Regions from separate parts of the Paenibacillus sp. FSL H8-0122 genome, predicted to be linked through region 2. Evidence: riboswitches for the same ligand, from Rfam matches in the RefSeq annotation. Region 2 holds a riboswitch; each other region holds the start of a gene.

Region 1 (6,998 bases), 3.6 Mb from region 2:
TTGAACTGAATGGTACTGTCGTTACGGGTAAGCAGCGGTGTGCCGGACAGGTCCATATTGCCATAATACTGGCCTCTCAGGCCGTTCCTTGAGCTTACAGCCGCCGCATGGGTTTTGGCACCCGCTGCGAGCTTGTAATCCTCCCGCGAGACCGTATATTTATGGTTCATGAAGCTTTGAATTTTCACGGTCGGGTTATTCTCCACCAGCATCTTGCCCCATGTCATCGTATATACCCATTTGCTTTGTTTTTGAGACATGATGACAGGGTCTGGCAGCTCTCCGCTCTCCCCGATGCCTATCGGTTTGCCGTCCGCAAGCTTCAGGAGGCTGTCATAATAAGACTGCTTGAAATCATTGTCATAAATGTCGGCGGCCAGAATATCCACCTTGGCGGTGCCGGGAAAATAGGCGGCATACGGCTCAGACGACTTGTTGGGGGCATTCGGATTCCACACCCACAGCAGATTGTTCAGCTTATGCGTATTCACCATGCGGTCATAGACCAGGTCCCAGAGCTTCACAAAGTCATCCTTCTGCCCCCACCAGAACCAGCCGCCGTTCATCTCATGATAGGGCCGCCATAACACCGGAACTCCGGCATCCCGCAGCTCACCCAGATACTCGGCCACTTCATCCAGCTCGGCAATCAGAGCCTTATACTGCGGCGTTCCGGGAGTGACGTACTGCTTGAATTGATTCTGGCTAAGCGGCTTCTGCACATTGGTCCATACCGGCGCAGTTCCCGGCAGATTCTGATGGAAGGTCATGGCGACAATGCCGCCGCCCTTATGCCACCGGATGGCGCTGTCCACGACAGCCTGACGCTGCTTGGCAATGGTCGCCTTGGACTGGTTACCTATGGCTCCCAGCTCATAGCCATGCAGAACGGCATAGCGGCCGGTTGTGGTGCGGAGCTTATTATTGAATTCATCGGGGCTCTCCAGATAATCATGCTGGCCGGATATCATGCCCTTGCCGCTGAGATCGTGGAGATAGCTTAGCAGTGCGGAAGCCTCCTTGGAGGCCGAAGGATTAATGGGCTTAATGGGAGCGGCGGCAGGGGCGGCCAGTGTGGTAACCTTGGCATCTGCCGGAAGACTGCGCCCTTCCCCCCATGGAAGCAATGAAAGGATAAGGATAAGAGGAAAAACAGTTGTAAATAGCCTGTACTTACGGTTAGTGTTCAATGTAATCTCCTTTCTCCAGCCACACCGCTTCGGCAGACCCCGGAGCGGTTACGCTTCCCGGATGGTCGTCTATAGCTTAGTAGCCCTGCTGGTAAGCAGGGCCATTAAGAGTGGCTTGCAGGATTTATAATTGTAACGTCTTAACCAGTAACAGCGCCAATGTTGAACACAGCTGCGGACCTTATGAGCTTACGAAGCGGAAGGGAGAAACAGCGCGCTTGCCGGAATGGTTCCTTTGGCCTGGCTTGGACTCTGCCACATCAGCCGCGCTTTTGCATCCCCTTGATTCTCATAATACTCTACCTGAATATCATACAGCTCGCCTGCGGTCAGGCTGATGCTGCCCATGCGTTCGGTGCCGCTCTGCTTCACCCAGCTGTCAATCACAAGCTCACCGTTCACCCGTACGCGGATACCGTCATCGGAATGGGTATAGATCTGATAAGTCTCCGTGTACAGCGGCTTCATCTTCCCGCTCCAGCGGACAGAGAAGAAGTCTATGCCGAGAGCGGCATCCGGCGAGCCTTGGCGCCAGTTGAAATCAAGCACAGCATCGGTACGCACTACAGCGGGTTCGCCCGATAGCGTCATGTTATTGAAGTATTCCGCGTACAGTCCATTGGCAGCAGGAACTTCTACCGGCAGATCCACCGGTGTTGCTGTAGGAGAAGGAACGGGAGCCGCTGTCGGCGTAGGCACCGGTGTTGGCGTTGGTGTCGGTGCTGGCGTCAGTGTTGGTGTTGGTGCTGGTGTTGGCATTGGTGTCGTTACTGGTGCCGGCGTTGCTGTCTGTGCTGGCGCTACTGTCGCTGCTGGTAACGTTGTCGGTACTGCTGTTGCAGCCGGAGCAGGTATGGATGTGTTGCCTGCTCTGGAGAAAAGCGCACTTGCAGGTACGGTTCCCTTCACCTGGCTGGGGCTCTGCCACATCAGATGGACATTCGCATCGCCTGCATTCTCATAATACTCTACCTTAATATCGTACAGTTGCCCGGCAGTCAAGGCTATGCTTCCTGTGCGGGCAGTTCCGCTCTGCTTGACCCAGCTGTCAATGACTGCTGTGCCGTTCACCCATAAGCGGATACCGTCATCCGATGTAGTATAGAACTGATAGGTCTCGCTGTAAGCCGGCTTAATCTGGCCGGTCCAACGGATCGAGAAGTAGTCCACGCCGAGTGTGGTATTAGGAGTACTCTGACGCCAATTGAAGCTGATTACCTCATCGTTACGCACCATAACCGGTGTCCCCGAGAGCGTCATGTTCTTGAAGTATTCTCCAAGCAACCCGTTCTGGGCAGGCTTGCTCTCCGTATCACCGGAGGTTGGGACCGGCTTCGGAATCGGCGCAACGGTTGGTGCCGGTGTTACGGTTGGCGTTGCTGTCGGTGTTGGCGTTGGCGTCGGTGTTACTATAGGCGTTGGTGTTGCTGTAGGCGCTGGTGTTGCTGTAGGCGTCGGTGTTGCGGTTGGCTTAGGGGCCGCCACTGGAGCAGTCCAGGCCTTATATTGGTCACGGGTCAGTGTGTAGCTGTCATTCATGAAATTCTTGATCGTAGCCGTGCTGTTATTCTCATAGAGCATCTTGCCCCAGTTCATCATGAACACGTAATTCTGCTGGGTCAGCTTCAGCTTCGAGATATTCGGCATTTCACCGTTCTCGCCGATGCCGATCGGTTTGCCGCCAGCCAGGCTGGTCAGATCATCATGATATTTATTCGAGTAGTCGTTATTATATATATCCGCTGCCAGCACATCCACTCTGTCCGCACCCGGATAAGTCCGTGCATAGGGATCAGAGTTGGCATTCGGCGCATTCGGGTTCCATACCCAAATCAGATTATTTAATTGATGAACGTTTACGAAACGGTCATACATAATATTCCACAGAGCTGAGAAATTATCTTTCTTCCCCCACCAGAACCAGCCGCCGTTCATTTCATGGTACGGTCTCCACAGGATGGGAACCTTGGCATCCCGCAGGCTTTTAAGCGAGACGGCTACTTTATCCAGATCGGTGATCAGCGCGTTATACTCCGTGGTGCCGGGGGTTACGTATTTGTTGAACTGTGCCTGGCTGATTGACTTTTGCACATTGGACCATTCGTACTTGGTACCCGGCAGATTCTGGTGGAAGGTCATGGCGACAATGCCGCCCGCTCTGGACCAGTTCGTCGCACTCCAGACAATATTTTTGCGTTGTGCAGCTACTCCGCTCTCACTCTGTCCACCGATTGCTCCAAGCTCATAACCATGCAGTGCGGCGTATTGTCCGCTTGTTCCCTTCAACTTGTTGCTCAGCTCATCCGGACTCTCGAAATAGTCATGCTGCCCTGTAATAATTCCATTTCCCGAGATATCATACAGATTGTTCAGCAGCTTGACCGCCTCGGCTGAGGCATTAGGGTTCACGGGCGCTCCTGTAGAGGAAGCAGCCTTGACAGTGGACGGGGCGATTCCCAGTCCCACGGGTACAGCAGACAATACCACGGCCAGCGACAGCACAGCGCAGAGCAAACGAGACTTACGGTAAGTTTTCACAATATTCTCTTCCTTTCGGTAGCCAGGCTGCCACTCTTGCGAAGGCCCTATAGCTTTGCGTCCCTATCTTTCGATTAGGTTTGCCATTGTCGTTTTGGAAGGATCAATCCCTCTTACCGTAAGTATCGTCGATATGCAAATTTAATGTAGAGTAAAAACAAAATTTGTCTAAAAAATAGTTCTCAATACCTGATTTAAAATTGTAACAATTGGTTAAATAGATAAGTTAGACCTAAGAAATGAACTGATGTAGAGCGATATCCTCCCAGTCCAGAGTAATACGGATATTGTCTTCCTCTACCAGCTCAGACCCCGTCTGCACCTCAATGAACTCCACATCGGTAAGAGCAAGAATGGCATGCTTGGTCCCTTCCGGTATCCGTACCACATCTCCCGCCTTCACCGTATGCATCTTCTCATTGATGACAATGCTGGCTTCCCCGCTGACGAAGGTCCAGATTTCACTGCGTTTGTGATGCAGCTGATAGCTGATATTTTTGCCCTCATTGATGAAAATCCGCTTGGTCAGCACCTCGTTGCCTTCATCATATTTCACATAATCGATCACCTTGTAGTGTCCCCAGCGGCGTTCCTCGTACATCGGTCTTTGTTCAAAAGTCTTCAGCACTTCCTTGATCCGCGGACTCTCGGCCTTGTGTGTCACCAGAATGCCGTCCGGGCTGGCGGCGATAATCAGATCCTTCGCCCCGATGACCGTAATTGGAATATCCAGCTCGTTAATGAGGCAGGTGCCTTCGGAGTCAGCGGTGATGAAGCCTTTGCCGACATGGTTGCTGGTCATTTCCTCGGTCAGGGTGTTCCAGGTACCCAGGTCCTTCCAGAATCCGGCGTACGGCTGCACGACGATGTTCTCTTCTTTCTCTACCACTTCGTAATCGAAGCTGATGGAGGACAGCAGCTTATACTGCTTCTGCAGCTCCTCGTAATTCAGCGGCAGCCCTTTGCGCTGCAGGATATCCAGCAGGTAGCCCAGACGGAAGGCGAATACTCCGCAGTTCCAGAGCGCTCCCCGGCTGATTAGCTCCTCGGCCTGCACACGGTCAGGCTTCTCCTGGAAGTGGCTCACTTGCAGGTAACCATTCGCTCCCGCATCTGCGCCCGTTGGAATGATGTAGCCGTATTTCTCCGAAGCATGCTCGGGAACTACGCCCATCAGCGCCAGGTTCGCCCCGCTCACCAGCATGGTGTTCTCCAGTTGCAGCACCGTTTCGAAAAAGGAGGATTCCACGTATGGGTCCACCGGCAGAATCGCCACGGTCTCGCTTGGGGACACCCCCGCGATGGAATACAGGTAGGCCGCCGTCAGCGCAATAGCCGGGAAGGTATCCCGCCGCTCCGGCTCCACGATGATCGGCACCCCGCTGCCGAGCTGGCTCTGGATCATCTCCACCTGGCTGCGTCCGGTCGCCAGATAAGAGGACCCGGCCATGCCGTTCTCCTCCAGCTGTCTCCATACCCGTTGTACCATTGATTCCGGTTCACCTGCCGGACTTGCCAGTACCTTCAGAAATTGCTTGGAGCGTGAATCATTGGACAACGGCCAGAGCCGCTTGCCGGAGCCGCCTGATAGAAGTACTAGTTTCATAGTGAACCCTCCATATCGTATTGTTATTGGGTATTTCTTGTTGCTGGAATTGTAATTTAAAATCCCGCCTGTTATGAGGGTCGCTGCAAGGAATTTTGGGCTTACGGCCGCTGTTGTATTTGGATTTTTTGATTAAAACCGCTTCTCGCGGTAGAAATCCAAATACAAAGGCGGACGCTAACGCTCCTACAGCTCCAAAATTCCCCTCCGCTCCATTTCATAACAGGCTTGTGATTTTATATCCGCTTCGCCCGCAGGCGAAGCTCCCGGCTAAAGATCCGATCTTGCCGCTTGTTGTAGCGGCAAGGGGGCCGGGGCTGCCGCGCTATACTTGCAGCAGCAGCAGTTGAAATCCTGGTTGCCGGCAGCCTGCCTTCACGACAGTGAATCCCTGGTTGCCGCCTAGCTGTTCCAGCGGAGAAAGATTCAAAAGCTCAAAGACTCTTAAGTCCCGCTTGTTCCAAGGCGTCGCCGCTGAGTTAGCGGCTGGAATGAACAAGAGTATAGGACAACAAAATCCAAGATAATAGAATTCAAGACATTGGAATTCAAGACCAAGATTCAAGACCGGAATCCAAGACTCTTGTGCCAAGGGCTTGCGCACAAGTTCGCGGCGGCAAAGCTAGTTAGTTAAGTACTAGGCACTAGTGCTGCTCAGTTGCTCCATTTGGCTCGTATCCGGGAAATCAGGGGTACTTATGCTCTTCATTTGCTCGTTCAGCTAACATTCCCGGGATTCAGGTGCACTTGTGCTCTTCATTTGCTCGTTCAGCCATCTTTCCCGGGATTCAGGTGCACTTGTGCTCTTCATTTACTCATTTAGCCATCTTTCCCGGGATTCAGGTGCATTTGTGCTCTTCATTTGCTCGTTCAGCTAACATTCCCGGGATTCAGGTGCACTTGTGCTCTTCATTTCCGCTTCCAGCCCACTTTCAGCGCATTTAATGGGATTTATCCCTCTCATTCCGCCGTTCAGCCCACTTTCAGCGCATTCAATGGGATTTATCCCTCTCATTTCGCCGTCCAGCCCGCTTTCGGCGCATTCAAGGGGATTTATCCCTCTCATTCCGCCGTCCAGCCCGCTTTCGGCGCATTTAATGGGATTTATCCCTCTCATTCGCCGTGCGGACCACTGCCGGCGCACTCCGCCAGAGAGATTAGACCGCGCCAGCCACGCTGGCGGAGAATCCGCTAAGCCCGCCCATCTGCGGGCGGCCGACGGAGATGTACTCGAGGCCGGTGCCCTCGATTTGCTCTTTGGTGTAGACATTGCGGCCGTCGATCAGCACCTGGCGGCGCATGGTTCCGGCAAGCTGGTGCAGGTTGATCTCCTTGAACTGGCTCCAGTCGGTCAGCAGGCAGACAGCATCGCTGCCTTCGGCTGCCTCTTCGGCCAGTCCGCACCAGCGGAGTTGCGGGTGATCGTACTCGCGCCGGAAATTCTCGGCAGCGATGGGATCGTACAGCTTCACGATGGCGCCCTCGGCGACCAGCGCCTCGACGATCTCACGGGCCGGGGCTTCGCGGACATCATCGGTATTGGGCTTGAAGGCAAGCCCCCAGATGCCAATGACCGCGCCGCGAAGGCTGCCGAGCGATTCATGGAGCTTGGAGATAATCATGAAGCGCTGGCCTTTATTGACTTCAACGACGGATTTGAGCAA
Region 2 (6,998 bases):
GCATTATGATCTTATCCTTGGACCAAGGTACTACCAGCTCACGGGCAATTCTCTTTGATGCAGAGGCGGAAGTGATCTCGCAGGGGCAATATGAGATCCGGCAATCCTTTCCCCGCCCGGGCTGGGTGGAGCATGACCCGGAGCAGATCTGGGAGAGTCAGCTTGCAGCAGCCAGAGATGCCATTGCAGCAAGCTCCGTACCGGCTGATCACATCACGGCAATCGGCATTACCAACCAGCGGGAGACCGCACTTATCTGGGATAAAATTACAGGCGAGCCGATCTATCCGGCAATTGTCTGGCAGGACCGGCGGACAGCAGACCAATGTGAGGAGCTGAAATCGCAGGGGATGGCCGGAGTCATTGCGGACAAGACGGGGCTGGTCATCGACGCGTATTTCTCGGCGACCAAGCTGGCATGGATTCTGGATCATGTACCGGGAGCAAGAGAGCGTGCGGGCAAGGGAGAGCTCCTGGCGGGAACGGTAGACACCTGGCTGATCTGGAAGCTGACCGGGGGTGCCGTACACGCTACAGACGTTACCAATGCTTCAAGAACGATGATGTATAACCTGCATGAGCGCCAGTGGGATGAAGAGCTGATGGACAAGCTGCGTATTCCGCCGTCCATTCTGCCGGAGGTGAGGATGTCGGGCGGAGACTTCGGTGTCTGTGACCAGCAGTGGTTCGGTCTGGAGATTCCTATCCGGTCGGTGCTGGGTGACCAGCAGGCAGCGCTCTTTGGCCATACCTGCCTGGAAGCCGGCAGTGCCAAGAATACTTATGGAACAGGCTGCTTCATCCTTATGAATACAGGCACTGAAGCTGTGGCATCCAGTCACGGTCTATTGACCACGGTAGCCTGGGGCATGGGCGATGAGCTCTATTATGCGCTGGAGGGCAGTGTCTTTGTGGCTGGAGCGGCTGTGCAGTGGCTGCAGGAGGGGCTCGGGCTAATCGTCGCGCCTGCCGACTCGGAAGAGAAGGCCAGCGAGGTGGACGAGAGTGAAGGAGTTGTAGTGGTGCCGGCCTTTACCGGACTGGGTGCGCCTTACTGGGATATGTATGCGCGGGGCGCCATATTCGGGTTGACGCGGGGGACCACCTCCGCACATCTGGTACGGGCTACACTGGAATCACTGGCCTTCCAGTCCCGCGATGTCATCGACGCGATGCAGAAGGACGCCGGCATGCCGCTCACCGGTCTGAGGGTAGACGGCGGTGCGGTGCGCAACAATCTGCTGATGCAGTTCCAGGCCGATATTCTGGGCAGCGAAGTGACACGTACAACCTATGCGGAGACTACAGCACTTGGCGCTGCGCTGCTCGCCGGACTTACCTCCGGGGTATGGACCCGTGAGCAGCTGGAGAGCTTCAATACGGCCGAGAAGGTCTTCTCGCCGCAGATGGAGCCGGAGGAACGGGAACGCAGATACGGCGCCTGGCAGGATGCTGTATCGCGCACGATGGGCTGGGAGAAGCATGAGGGCAAGCACGAAGGCAGACTTTAGAGCAGAGTAGAGGCATTAAGAACAGAAACGGCCCGCAGGCAGAAACTCTGCTGCGGGCCGTTTGCTTACTCTGAAACAGAAGTGAACGGTCAGTAAGACTAGTACTCCATTACAAATGCAACGTTCTGCCATCCGGCACCTACGGTCCAGAACAGGACCTTGTCTCCGCGTTCAAGCTGCCTTGTAGTGACGGCTTTGTGAAGGGCAATGAACGGGCTGCTGGTCGAGGTATAGCCGAACTCATCGCCTATGTAGACTGCGGCCTCAGGGTTAATGCCGGTTTTGCCGGAGACGGCCTGGATGTTCGGAAGAGACAGCTGTGAGAAGCAGGCAGCCTTGACCGATTCAGGGGCAATCCCGTTGTTGCTCAGCAGAGTGTTGATCGATTCGGAAGCAGCATCCACACAGATGGAATCATCGAATGGAATGAACTTCACATTGAACTCTCCTGCGGCCACACCGTTGCGTCCGAGCTTAGCCAGGCCTTCTGCCGGGAACAGAGAGTTGCCGTACACACAGGTGTCTGTCTGGTAGATAGAGTCAATGAAGCCGACCGAATGCTCATCGCGCTCCAGAATGACAGCGGCAGCGGCATCACCGAAGTTCGCGTAATATACCGGATCATTCTTGTCCGCATGCGGCGCCACATAATCGGAGCCGATGACGAGAGCGCGGCGGATTCTCGGGTTCGCCATCATCTGGCGGCTGACCTGTTCAACCGAGGCGGTCATTCCGGCACAGTTGGCATTGCTGTCAATACAGATGGTATGCGAGGCCCCGTTAATCAGGCGGTGAATCATCAATGAGTTCGTAGGAAATATATATTCAGGAGTCTGGCTTGCATAAGCGATCAGGTCAATGTCAGGGCCGGTAAGACCGGTCTTCTCCAGAACATTACTTGCGGCTTCAAAAGCCATTGTCAGGGAGTTCTCATCCGGGCTGTCGATGCTGTAGCGGTTTTGACGGCCCAGAGTAGCCAGCAGTCCACGGATATCAATACCTTTATCGTCAAAATGCTGTATGAAAAAGTCATTGCCGATTCTTTTGTCTGGATGGTAGATATCAATGTCCTTAATGCGAATCCCCGCCATAGTACAGACCTCCTAAAGTTTTGTTAGCTATACTTCTCACGAATCTGCTTCTTACAAAACTCTCTTCCGGCATTAGCAGCCGGTTCAATGAATGAATTAGCATGTGCGTTTCAAGCAGCTGATTTAGGTTTAAATTGTATTTATTAAGCTTGTACGGTTGAAGTGATCTCCAGGTTCTCAAGTCCGGCTTTGCGGCCCAGGCGTGCCAGCTGCATTTTGAGGATCGGGTTATTTTCCAGGGTAAGACTCACTTTCTGGAAGCCGTCAGCCTTGAACATGATGAAGCAGCCTTCAAGCAGCGGTACAACATCAGGAGCTGTTACATTCAGCTTGCGGCAGTCGATCTCTAGTGCATATTCAGCAGGGCTGATCGGGTTAATGGTCTGCTGGTAAGCCTGTATAGATTTGAGCCCGTCCTCGTTAGAGAAGGTTCCCTCCAGCTCAATATTGATCACTTTCTTCGCAGTATCTGTCTTCAAAATAAATTGTCCCATGTTGATCTCTCCCTAAGTGTAATTTCCAATACCTCCAAAACATTATTCCTGCGACTCTATTCGACAAAATCGCAGTTCGATTTGGGATATTTTGCCTTCATTATAACCAGATCATCCTGAAATGTGCAATCGAAAAGTCGAAATTTGTAGAATTATGAAGATTTTTCTTTGATCTCCTCCAGGGTATCCAGCAGCACATTAAAGGCCGAAATCACCCGGGGGGCACCGACGCAAGGGGTCAGATGCAGCAGCACACCCTTGATCTGCTCGACGGTCATGCCAACGCGGAGCGCCATTACATAATGAACCCCCAGCTGTTCATATTGCCCCATCGTAATCAGAGACGAGATCACTGCAATCTCTTTCCAGTCAGAGCCAATCGTGGTCCGCTGAAAAATATCGCCATAAGCATTGCCCATGATATATTCGGCTAATTCCGGAAAATGCTCTTTGATCGGAGCCAGGGCCTTGGCCCCATAATCTCCTGAGAGATCAGTGAAATGATCGAGTCCGCTGTTCATGCTCTTGTTCACGTTATGTCCTCCTGACAGTAGGTTAGAAAAGGTGTGCGGATATGGCTTCCTTACGTAAGATCCAGCGTGCGGTGGGCCGTAGGAGGCATTTCATCACGGTCAGTCAGCAGCTCAATGACAGCTGCCTTGTTAAGTGCCACAGCTTCGCGGATTGCGGCAGCGAACTCCTCCTGCGTCTCGCAGCGGAAGCCGGCTGCACCCAGCGATTCGGCGAATTTCACGGCATCCATCGGAACCTCGAAGATCGTACCGTCAATCCGGCCGGTCGTTTTCTCCATGCCCTTGAGCGCCATATCCAGCTGCATATTGTTCACCACGATGAAAATTACCGGAATGTCCTTGCAAACGGCCGTGTTTATTTCAGCTCCGAGCATCATAAAACAGCCGTCCCCGGTAATACAGAAGACAGTCTCCCCGGGAGAGGCAGCCTTGGCGCCGATCGACATGCCAATTGAATTGCCCATACAGGCAAAGTAGGCATCGAATATGAAGCTGCCGGGCCTGCGGACATTGAACCATTTCACAGCATTGAAGCCATGGCTGCCGTCATCTACAAACACGCTGCTGTTGTAAGGAATCAAGCCGCTCATCGTGCTCATTACCGAAGCCAGAGAGAGCCCCGCCAGCACGGGAAGCTCGTCATTGTAAGCATTGGAGATTGTGATTTCATGCCTGGTGACCGTAGAGGAGTCCAGCTTCTGAAGATACAGTGCCAGGTTGTCCCTTAAGTCCCCGCCGACAGCGATAGTGGATGAGGACAGTATTTTGCCGACAAAGGTTGGATCTACATCGAACTGGATCAACTGCTGCGGATGATTCTCCGGCTTCAGGTTGCAGATGGTCATGTCGCTCAGCCGGGAGCCCAGAACAATGAACAGATCGCTGTTGTTCAGCAATTCATCGCCGTGCGAAGAGCCGCCGACGCCGACAGGACCGTGGTAGAGCGGGTGATCATAAGCTATGGCGCCTTTGCCGCCTGGAGAGGTGACTACAGGAATGTTGAAGGTTTCGGCCAGCTGGACCAGTTCCTGATGGGCACCTGAACGGTTGACGCCTTTACCGGCAATGATCAGCGGTCTGGCAGATTGATTAATCGCCGAGATAACCCGGTCATAGTTCTGATAACTGACCAGTCCCTCGCGTTCCGGCAGGACAATCCGGCATTCCGCGAGCCGCTCTGTCTGCACATCAAACGGAATGCAGAGATGGACCGGACCTTTCCGGTCACCGAGGGCGATGGATAGGGCATGGTTGAAAATCGTGCTGAAGTGATCGCCGCGTTCAACGAGCTTGCTGAAGAGGGTGGCCGGCCGGAACATATCCGCCAAATCAGCCAGATAGGAAGTGGAATCCTGACATTGGGGAATGCCCAGCTCCTTGATGGACTGATGTCCGGTGATGAAGAGGACGGGAAGATTATTGGCCTTGGCATGCGCTGCTGCGGTGAGCAGATTCGTTCCGCCCGGACCGGAGGTGCCGAAGGCTACCCCGAGACTGCCGGTCTTCAGAGCATAACCGCCGGCGGCGAAGCCGGAGCTGGATTCGTGCCGGCCGGGGATGAACTCTATACCGTAGTCAACCATTTTCAAAGCGATGGGGCAAATAGACTTGCCTATAATTCCAAAAGAATGAGTGACTCCCAGATTGTGTAATGCTTCCGCCATATAATCTGCAACTGTCTTCAGAACATCCACCCCGCAAGTTGTTATTTGTATACGTCAGCAATAGAAAACCTGTACTCAGCATTGGAGCACAGGTCTGTTGCACGAATCACCATAATCAAACGCGAAACCTAAGGCGTTCACAGTTTTTCAGCAACCTGGCTGTCATGATCCCACTTCAGAAATGAGACTGTAGATCCATGGCTTTGCGTCATTCCCTTTCGGTGAATTTTGCCGGTATGCGGTTATAAATGAATTTGTGGAGAATTTTCCTTTACAATATATTCCTTGCTCCTCTTTTGTCAATAACCCCTGTGAGAAGAAACTCGGAATTTGACGAATATTCAGGAGTAAAAATGGCTAAATATTTGGATTTTCAAACTTTTGAAAATGGTTGTCTCTGGAAGACTAAAGTCTTAAAATGCAAATGGCCATTTAGGTTGGTTAATATGGGAAGTGAGCCCAAAGACTCATTACATTCCTGATTTACTGAAAAATATTAAGAAATCGCTAGATATACAGCATTGCAAATTTCGGTGATAGGACTTAAGTAGCGGTGATGTGAGACGTTAGCTTATAGACAATCTATGACAATAGAACGACTATAGTAAAGAAGTGCAAAGCACGTTTTTTACCCTTATGCACAATTTCAACAATTTGTGAATATTACATAACAATCTTTGTTTTGCCCAAAAAAAGAGACACCTCCCGCAGAAAATTCCGCAGGCGTGTCTCTTTGTGCCGGGGTTAAAATTTGAAAATATGAATCGTTTTTTGCAGGTTGAAGACTGCGGAGGTCATCTTCTCTGTCTCCTCAGCTACGGATTGCAGAGCATGAATCTGTTCGTTCATCGCTGCGGACACCTCTTCCGTCCCTGCGGCGGTCTCCTGGGTGATGGCTGAGATATTCTCGATCGCCCCGGAGATCTTGAGTGCACTCTCCAGCATAAGGTCACTCTCTGCGGAGAAGGAGGCAATCTGCTCGGTTATGTATTGGACACTATGCACAATTTGAGCAAAGATGTTGGCCGTCTCCGTAATCATCTCATTCTGCACCTGGACTACCTCTTCGTTAATGGCGATGTTATCAATAGCCTGCTTGATATCCGCTTCGATGCTGCGTACCAGACCGAACACCTCTTTGGTTGAAGCGGTGGATTCCTCGGCCAGCTTGCGGACCTCCTGGGCAACAACTGCGAACCCGCGGCCATGCTCGCCTGCACGGGCGGCTTCAATAGAAGCATTGAGCGACAGCAGATTGGTCTGTTCAGCAATTTCAGTAATCGTCTTGGTAATCATCGTAATGCCTCGTGCGTTATGCGATAGGGCTTCGATGGTATCCGCCACCTTCCGGGTAGCCTGGATGTTCTTGCGCATGCCTTCGGCTTGGGTATCCACCGATTGCCGTCCCTGTTCTACCAATTCCAGCGTATGTACAGACCTTCTATTCATTTCCTTGGTGGAATTCGTATAATTGGAGACTTTGATTTCGATATCCTTGATCGATTCGGTCATATCAGCGATATCCACCGAGATTTCGTTAGCACCGAGGGCCAGTTCATTGGAGGAGGAGGCCACCTGCGCCATGACAAACTTCAGGTTCTGATTCTTGTCTTCAATCCCGCGGCTGGCGTCCATAACCTGACGGGTAATCTGTGAGGCATCGGTGAGGATTTTTTTGAGCTTGTCAATCATGGTATTGAAGGAG
Region 3 (6,998 bases), 5.2 Mb from region 2:
CCAGCTTCAATGGTCCAATTCTGATGACCACGAACTGCATCGTGCCGCCGAAGGACAGCTACAAAGACCGGCTGTACACGACAGGCAACACCGGGTATCCGGGAATTCAGCATATCGCGGCAGGCGCGGACGGAGAGAAGGATTTCTCACCCCTGATCGAGCAGGCCAAGAGCTGCAGTGCTCCGGTGGAGATTGAGACAGGCGAGATTATCGGCGGCTTCGCCCATGCGGCTGTAATGAATGTGGCGGATCAGGTGGTTGGAGCGGTAGAGAGCGGGGCCATCAAGCAATTCTTCGTCATGGCCGGCTGCGATGGACGGATGAAGAGCCGGAATTATTACACCGACTTCGCAGCAGAGCTGCCTAGTGACACGGTGATCCTTACCGCAGGCTGTGCCAAATACAAATATAACAAGCTGGCGCTTGGCGATATCGGCGGAATTCCCCGCGTGCTTGATGCCGGCCAGTGCAATGACTCCTATTCCCTTGTGGTTATAGCGCTTAAGCTGAAGGAAGTGTTTGGTCTTGCGGATATCAACGATCTTCCGATCTCCTATAACATTGCCTGGTATGAGCAAAAGGCGGTCATCGTACTGCTGGCGCTGCTGCATCTGGGCGTGAAGAACATTCACCTGGGTCCTACACTTCCGGCGTTCCTGTCGCCTAATGTAGCCAAGGTCTTGGTCGATACCTTCGGTATCGGCGGGATTACTACCGTACAGGAAGACATGGAGCGGTTCATTGCTGCGGTCTAATACCATACAGATTCAGCATTAGCCAAAATACACAAAAGCGAGTCTCCGTATACGGAGGCTCGCTTTTGTGTATGGATATGAACATCACCGTCAGCGTTTACGGCAGCCGGTAGACTGCAAACGGCTCGCCGGTGCGGAGGGCGGCGCTGGCCTGGTCAAGCTGCTCAAGTGTTCCTGCATCCGGTGAAGCAGAGAGACTCTGCAGATTATGCTGTACCTGCTCTACTGTAGTTGCGCCGACAATCACTGTGGAGACGGCGGGCCGGTTCATCAGCCAGGCCAGGGATAGAGCCGCAGGTGAAGTGCCCATCTCCTCCGCAATTGCTTGAACCTGCTCCCCGAGCGAGATGCGCTCCGGGGTAAGGAAGCGGCGGAAGTTCGGATCGGTCTCTGCTCTGGAGCCGGCAGGGGCACTGCTGCTGCCGACATATTTGCCGGTAAGAATGCCGCCCGCCAGAGGGAAGTATGGGATGATGCCCAGCCCCTGATCCAGGCAGAGCGGAAGCAGTTCGGCTTCGGGCGTGCGGTCAGCCAGCGAATAGCTGCATTGGATAGAGATGTATTTCGCCCAGTTACGCGCTTCGCTGATTCCGAGCGCCTTCATCAGCTCCCAGGCGGCATAATTGGAGGCTCCGATATACCGCACCTTGCCTGCGGAGATCAGATCATCCAGCGTGCGCAGTGTTTCCTCCAGCGGTGTGTAGGGGTCGAAGGTGTGAATCTGGTACAGATCCACATAGTCGGTCTTCAGCCGGCGCAGGCTGCCCTCCAGCTCCTGCATCAGATGATGGCGCGAAGAGCCGCTGCCGCCGGGTCCCTCATGCTTCGGCAATCCGGCCTTGGTCGCCAGCACAGCGTTATGGCGTCTGCCTTCAAGCGCAAGGCCAATGATCCGCTCCGATTCAGAGCCGGCATAGATATTGGCGGTATCGATGAAATTAATGCCCTGATCCATAGCGGTGTGCAGAATGCGGACCGAGGTCTCCTGATCTGCCCGTTTGCCGAAGGAATTGGTTCCAAGACCCAGGGCGGACACCTGCAGGCCGCTATTGCCCAGACGGTTATATCTCACGCTCTCACTTCTCCTTATATAGTAGTAGTCTTAGCAGAATCACGCACAAGCAGCTTGCCGCCGGACTCCAGGCGACTCTCCTGCGACCGGGCAAGATTAATTACCGCATGCTCCTCCTGGAGCAGCTCAATCTCCTCGCTCAGCTTGAGGAGCAGCCTGGAGAAGCGGCTTAGCACACTGTCTGTGATGTACCCGGTGAATTGTCCCGGATGGGCGAATACCTCAAGCATCTGCCGGAGCGGGTCTGTGCCGGAGCCGAACTCTCCGTTCATACGGCTCAGGGCAGCCTGAAGATCACGGATCAGGCTGCCGAGGTGGCTGTATTTATCCTCCAGCAGCAGCATGACTACCAGGCCGTAATTCACGGATTGCTGGCGGGATTCCACATTCTTGGCCAGCTGGCGCGCTGCCTCCAGCAGTCCGTCCGTCTCTGTCCGCAGCAGGCTTGCGAGGCTATGCAGACGATGCTGCAGTACCCCGGCGTGTCCGGCGTACAGGCCGCTGCCGGTGACCTGGCCGCTAACGTAAATACTGCCGGTGGCTATAATTGTAGATTGGCGGATATCGCCATAGACGTACACATTCCCGAGGGCTTCAACCCGTACAGGTCCTTCCAGATCTCCCGGTACAATGATGTCACCTGCGAACATAACATCGCCCGCAGGATCGGTCATCTCGCTGGTCAGCAGACAGGCTGGAGGGAAGTCACATATCCGGACGCTGCTGTTTCCTCCGCAGATGCGGGGTCTGCCGGTATGCCGGGCCACGATATGACCGCAGGGAAGGAGCTTGGCATGATTACCGGCAGCAAAGTAGAGATCCTGCGGCGGGGGAGGGGGCAGTACCCTTCCGTCTGTGTCGAGGCCGGGAATGCCTTCTTCGGGCGGCAGTTTGCGGGCGAAGACTTCGCCTGCAAAGGTAAAGGGGGCCCCCGGGAAACGGAGATACTCCATGGTATCCTCAGGCTTCTGACCCGGGGCTCCCTGTCCCTGAAGCATCCGGTTCCCCTCCAGTGTATGCTCCGGCAGCAGGAATTCCAGCCGGGCTTCCTTGCCGGGCAGCGGGGATCTTCCTTCAGCGATGCATACGGGAAGATATGTAGGGTTCTCCAGCTCCGCGTACAGGGCGGGAATGTTCAGGTTGCGCAGAATAAAACGGTTGTCCAGTGAGGCGATAATCTGTTCTATGGTAAGCGTGGACAGCAGCATCGCCGGATTGGGCTGGGCACGGACAACCGCTTCGAAGGCGGCAGGACAGTTGACCAGATTCCAGGCGTACTTCTCTGCACGGTATAAAGTGAAGTGGACCTTGAGCTTGTCAGGCGATACGGTAATTTCATATTGCGGCTTCTCACAGATCTCCCAAGTGATATAATCCGCCCTGGTGACCTCGGTTGGTTCTGTAACGGTCTTCCAGTTGATCTTCAGGACAACAGGGTGGATCGCAGAAATGCGGGCGGGAGCACCTCCGGGGAGCGGGGGAGTAATAAATATCTGGTTGTCCTGCACGAGGATAATTCCATTCTTATCTCCAGTTGTCCCGTCAGAAGCTCGGCCCTCCACAGAGAATGAATCCAGGAGACCTTTACGTTCGAGCATCAGGGACTCTACGAATTCATATCGGCTTGGTTCGATATCCTGCTGCGGCATGGTTGTAACCTCACTTTTTCGTATGATCAATGGCAATTCGTACAGAAAAAGAACATCATCAAGCCTGGGAGGCTTCCCCCTCCTGAACAGCTGGCTTAAGTGGTCTCTATTGGCAGCCTGGCAACCGTAAACGCAGATTCTGGCGTTCTTAGGCCCATAGCTTTGCGTCCTGCCCTTTCGGGGAGTTTGCCTTTAGAAATAGATCAATGATATACATCCTGTAGAGGCAATGAATAGTGGTCGACTGCAATCGACAAAAAGAATCATAAATAGTTCTTATGCGTCATTAACTTCTGCAAACAAGCTTAATTCTAGTACTTAAAGAGCTATTTTTCAACTATATTATGCCTATTTATCAAAAAACTCGAAATATGCAGCTCTATTTCGACAAAAAAACTGGTTTCCCAGCGCTTACAGCTTATGGAAGAGGCAGAAGGGGGGAAGTGTGAGCATTGAACTGTTGGGACACTCTGGGCTTGGTAAGACCCGGAGTGTTCCTTTTTGATAAGGAGTATTGCGAGTATGAATGTTATGTATATGTTAACTATGTAAATAAACACAAACATTCAGTGCATTATTTCGTAATAAAACCGAAGACATCCCAAATTCATTGTAATATAATCTAACTCATACCAAGGAAACGCGAATTAATGTTAATTAATATAACATTGATAGAGATAGCGACATCAGGAGAGGAGCATAAACCATGCAGATTGCAGCAACACCTTACATCTGGCCTTATGACGGGGCTGTGGACCCGGCGAAGACAGCGCTGATGATTATCGACATGCAGACGGATTTTTGCGGCAAGGGCGGTTACGTCGAGAGAATGGGTTATGACCTCTCATTAACAGCGAGGGCGATTCAGCCCATTCAGCGGCTGCTGGCACGTATCCGGGAGATTGAAGGGTTCACCGTGATCCATACCCGCGAGGGGCATAAGCCGGATCTGTCGGATCTGCCGGCGAACAAACGGTGGCGCAGCCGCCAGATCGGGGCCGAGATCGGCTCCGAAGGACCGGCGGGACGAATCCTCGTGCGGGGGGAGCGTGGCTGGCAGATCATTGAGGAGCTGGCGCCTGCCCGCGGAGAGTACATTATAGACAAGCCGGGCAAAGGGAGCTTTTACGCAACGGACCTGGACCTGATCCTGAAGAATAAAGGAATTACCCATCTGATTCTGACCGGTATTACGACCGATGTCTGTGTACACACCACGATGCGGGAAGCCAATGACCGCGGGTACGAGTGTCTGATTCTTGCGGATTGCACGGGAGCGACGGATGAAGCGAATCACCTGGCGGCGCTGAGTATGGTTCAAATGCAGGGCGGGGTGTTCGGCAGTGTAAGTGATTCACAAGCGGTGCTGCGTGCGCTGGAGCAATACTAAATCATTCATAAACGGGGGAATAACCATGTGGAACAAGTCCAGAACGAAAGCGCTGATGCTGTTAACCTCGCTGATGCTGCTCCTGACCGCCTGCGGTAACACTACGGAAGCCGGTAAGGCCGAAGGCCAGGGAGCGGAAGGCTCAGGCGAGCTGAAGAAGGTGGTGCTCCGGCTGAAGTGGATTCACCAGGCGCAGTTTGCCGGCTTTTATACCGCGGTGGAAAAAGGCTTCTATAAAGAAGCGGGGCTGGATGTTGAGATCCGCCCGGGGGGCTCGGATTTCCCGGCTGTGCAGATGGTAGCTTCCGGCAGTGAGGAGTTCGGAGTTACGGGTGCCGACCAGGTCGTCATCGCCAGAGAGAAAGGCGTCCCTGTCAAAGCGTTATCGGCGATCTACCGCAAAACCCCGTTCGTCATGTTCACACTCAAAGAGTCCGGGATCAAGACTATGGAGGACCTTGTCGGGCAAAAGGTAGGCATTAAGCTGGGCGGCAACGAAGAGCTGACCTTCCGGGCCATGGAGAAAAGCGCGGGCATCGACCCTTCGCAAATCGAAGAGATGCCGGTCAAATACGATCTGAGTCCGCTGTTGACCGGGCAGGTCAAGGCCTGGCCCGGCTATGTCATTAATGAAGTGCTGGCTGTAGAGGAGCAGGGCAAGGAAGTGAATATTATCGACCCGAACGACTATGGCATCAATTTCTATGCCGATACCTTATTCACTACGGAGTCTATCATCAAGAAGGACCCGGAGATGGTCGCAAGCTTCGTGCAGGCCTCCATGCAGGGCTGGGATTATGCAGTGAAGCATCCAGACGAAGCGGCGGAATTCGGCCTGAAGTATGGCGAGAAGCTGGATCTGAAGCATGAGGTCAATATGATGAAGGCCAGCATTCCGCTGCTTGATCCGGAGAAGCTCCCGCTGGGCTCGATGGATGAGGCGTCCTGGGAGACCCTGCAGAAGAATCTGGTCGAGCTGGGCTTTGTGAAAAAGGAACAGGACATACGCGGATTGTTCACCAATGAGTTTTTGAAATAAGGAGGGACCCGATAATGACAACAGCGATCAAAGAACAGCTGGATGCTGCCGCCGCGCAGCATCCCGGTACCCGGGAAACCATGCTCTCCCTGCGCAACTGCTCTCTTTCCTTCGGCAACGTGCCTGTGCTGGATCAGGTCAGTCTTGATGTATACCGCAATGAATTCATTTCGATTCTCGGACCGAGTGGCTGCGGGAAATCCACAACACTCCGGCTGATGCTGCGGTTGTTAAGCCCGGAGGCCGGTGGAGAGGTGGCGTATGCCTCACCTGATCTCTCCCTGGGCATGGTCTTCCAGAAGCCTGTCCTGATGCCCTGGCTGAATGCGCTACAGAATGTCATGCTGCCGCTGGAGCTGGGCGAGAAGAAGAAGTTCAGTAAAGCCGAGGCGCGTGAAAAAGCAGAAAGTGCCCTGCGCCTGGTCGGTCTGCAGGATTATCTGAACCACTTCCCGCATCAGCTCAGCGGCGGGATGCAGCAGCGGGCGGCGATTGCCCGGGCCCTGGCTGCCGATCCGACGGTGCTGCTGATGGATGAGCCGTTCGGCGCGCTGGATGAGCTGACACGCGAGAAGCTGAATTTCGAGCTGCTGCGGCTGTGGGAGAGCCCGGAGACCAGTCTAAGCAGCATTGTGATGGTTACCCATTCCATTCATGAATCCGCGCTGCTGTCAGACCGGGTCGTGATGATGTCTCCCCGGCCCGCCGGTGTGACGGATATCATTCCGGTGACGCTGCCCTCCCCGCGTGAGGCGGGCATGGAAGAGCTGCCGGAATTCCACCGGATTGTCAAGGAACTGAGAAAGCGGGTGAAGCATCTATGACGGTCAAAATCAAAGACACCCTGTACCCGGTCACGTTTGCGCTTGGCTTCCTGCTTCTCTGGGAGCTGGCTGTACGTCTCCTGTCGGTTCCGATGTATCTGCTGCCTGCGCCTACGCAGGTAGTCTCGGCAATTAATGGCTCGCTCTGGTCGCATACGCTGGTTACGCTGGGCGAAGCGCTGACCGGGTTCATTCTCGCCAATATCCTTGGCCTGGCTACCGCAGTGATTTTCGTGCATTCCAAGCCAATAGAGAAGGGAATGTTCCCG

The links. Region 2 has a riboswitch for cyclic di-GMP ahead of NSS64_RS08060 (thiamine pyrophosphate-binding protein). Riboswitches for the same ligand answer to the same signal wherever they lie in the genome.
Region 1: linked by a shared signal. The riboswitch ahead of NSS64_RS23600 (PA14 domain-containing protein) and the one ahead of NSS64_RS08060 (thiamine pyrophosphate-binding protein) in region 2 are both predicted to bind cyclic di-GMP.
Region 3: linked by a shared signal. The riboswitch ahead of NSS64_RS30450 (flagellar assembly protein A) and the one ahead of NSS64_RS08060 (thiamine pyrophosphate-binding protein) in region 2 are both predicted to bind cyclic di-GMP.

Annotation. Positions count from the first base shown of each region.
Region 1 is NZ_JBBOTB010000001.1:5,460,584-5,467,581, forward strand. Features, by position in the region: gene NSS64_RS23595 (glycosyl hydrolase) at 1-1,190, opposite strand, end outside; gene NSS64_RS23600 (PA14 domain-containing protein) at 1,380-3,728, opposite strand; cyclic di-GMP riboswitch class I at 3,743-3,823, opposite strand; gene NSS64_RS23605 (sugar phosphate nucleotidyltransferase) at 3,961-5,334, opposite strand; gene NSS64_RS23610 (UDP-glucose dehydrogenase family protein) at 6,492-6,998, opposite strand, start outside.
Region 2 is NZ_JBBOTB010000001.1:1,873,134-1,880,131, forward strand. Features, by position in the region: gene glpK (glycerol kinase GlpK) at 6-1,511, shown strand; gene NSS64_RS08045 (3-oxoacyl-[acyl-carrier-protein] synthase III C-terminal domain-containing protein) at 1,610-2,602, opposite strand; gene NSS64_RS08050 (hypothetical protein) at 2,746-3,096, opposite strand; gene NSS64_RS08055 (carboxymuconolactone decarboxylase family protein) at 3,249-3,629, opposite strand; gene NSS64_RS08060 (thiamine pyrophosphate-binding protein) at 3,680-5,293, opposite strand; cyclic di-GMP riboswitch class I at 5,440-5,536, opposite strand; gene NSS64_RS08065 (methyl-accepting chemotaxis protein) at 6,038-6,998, opposite strand, start outside.
Region 3 is NZ_JBBOTB010000001.1:7,069,970-7,076,967, forward strand. Features, by position in the region: gene hcp (hydroxylamine reductase) at 1-755, shown strand, start outside; gene NSS64_RS30445 (aldo/keto reductase) at 853-1,827, opposite strand; gene NSS64_RS30450 (flagellar assembly protein A) at 1,842-3,476, opposite strand; cyclic di-GMP riboswitch class I at 3,585-3,677, opposite strand; gene biuH (biuret amidohydrolase) at 4,183-4,866, shown strand; gene NSS64_RS30460 (ABC transporter substrate-binding protein) at 4,892-5,905, shown strand; gene NSS64_RS30465 (ABC transporter ATP-binding protein) at 5,920-6,729, shown strand; gene NSS64_RS30470 (ABC transporter permease) at 6,726-6,998, shown strand, end outside.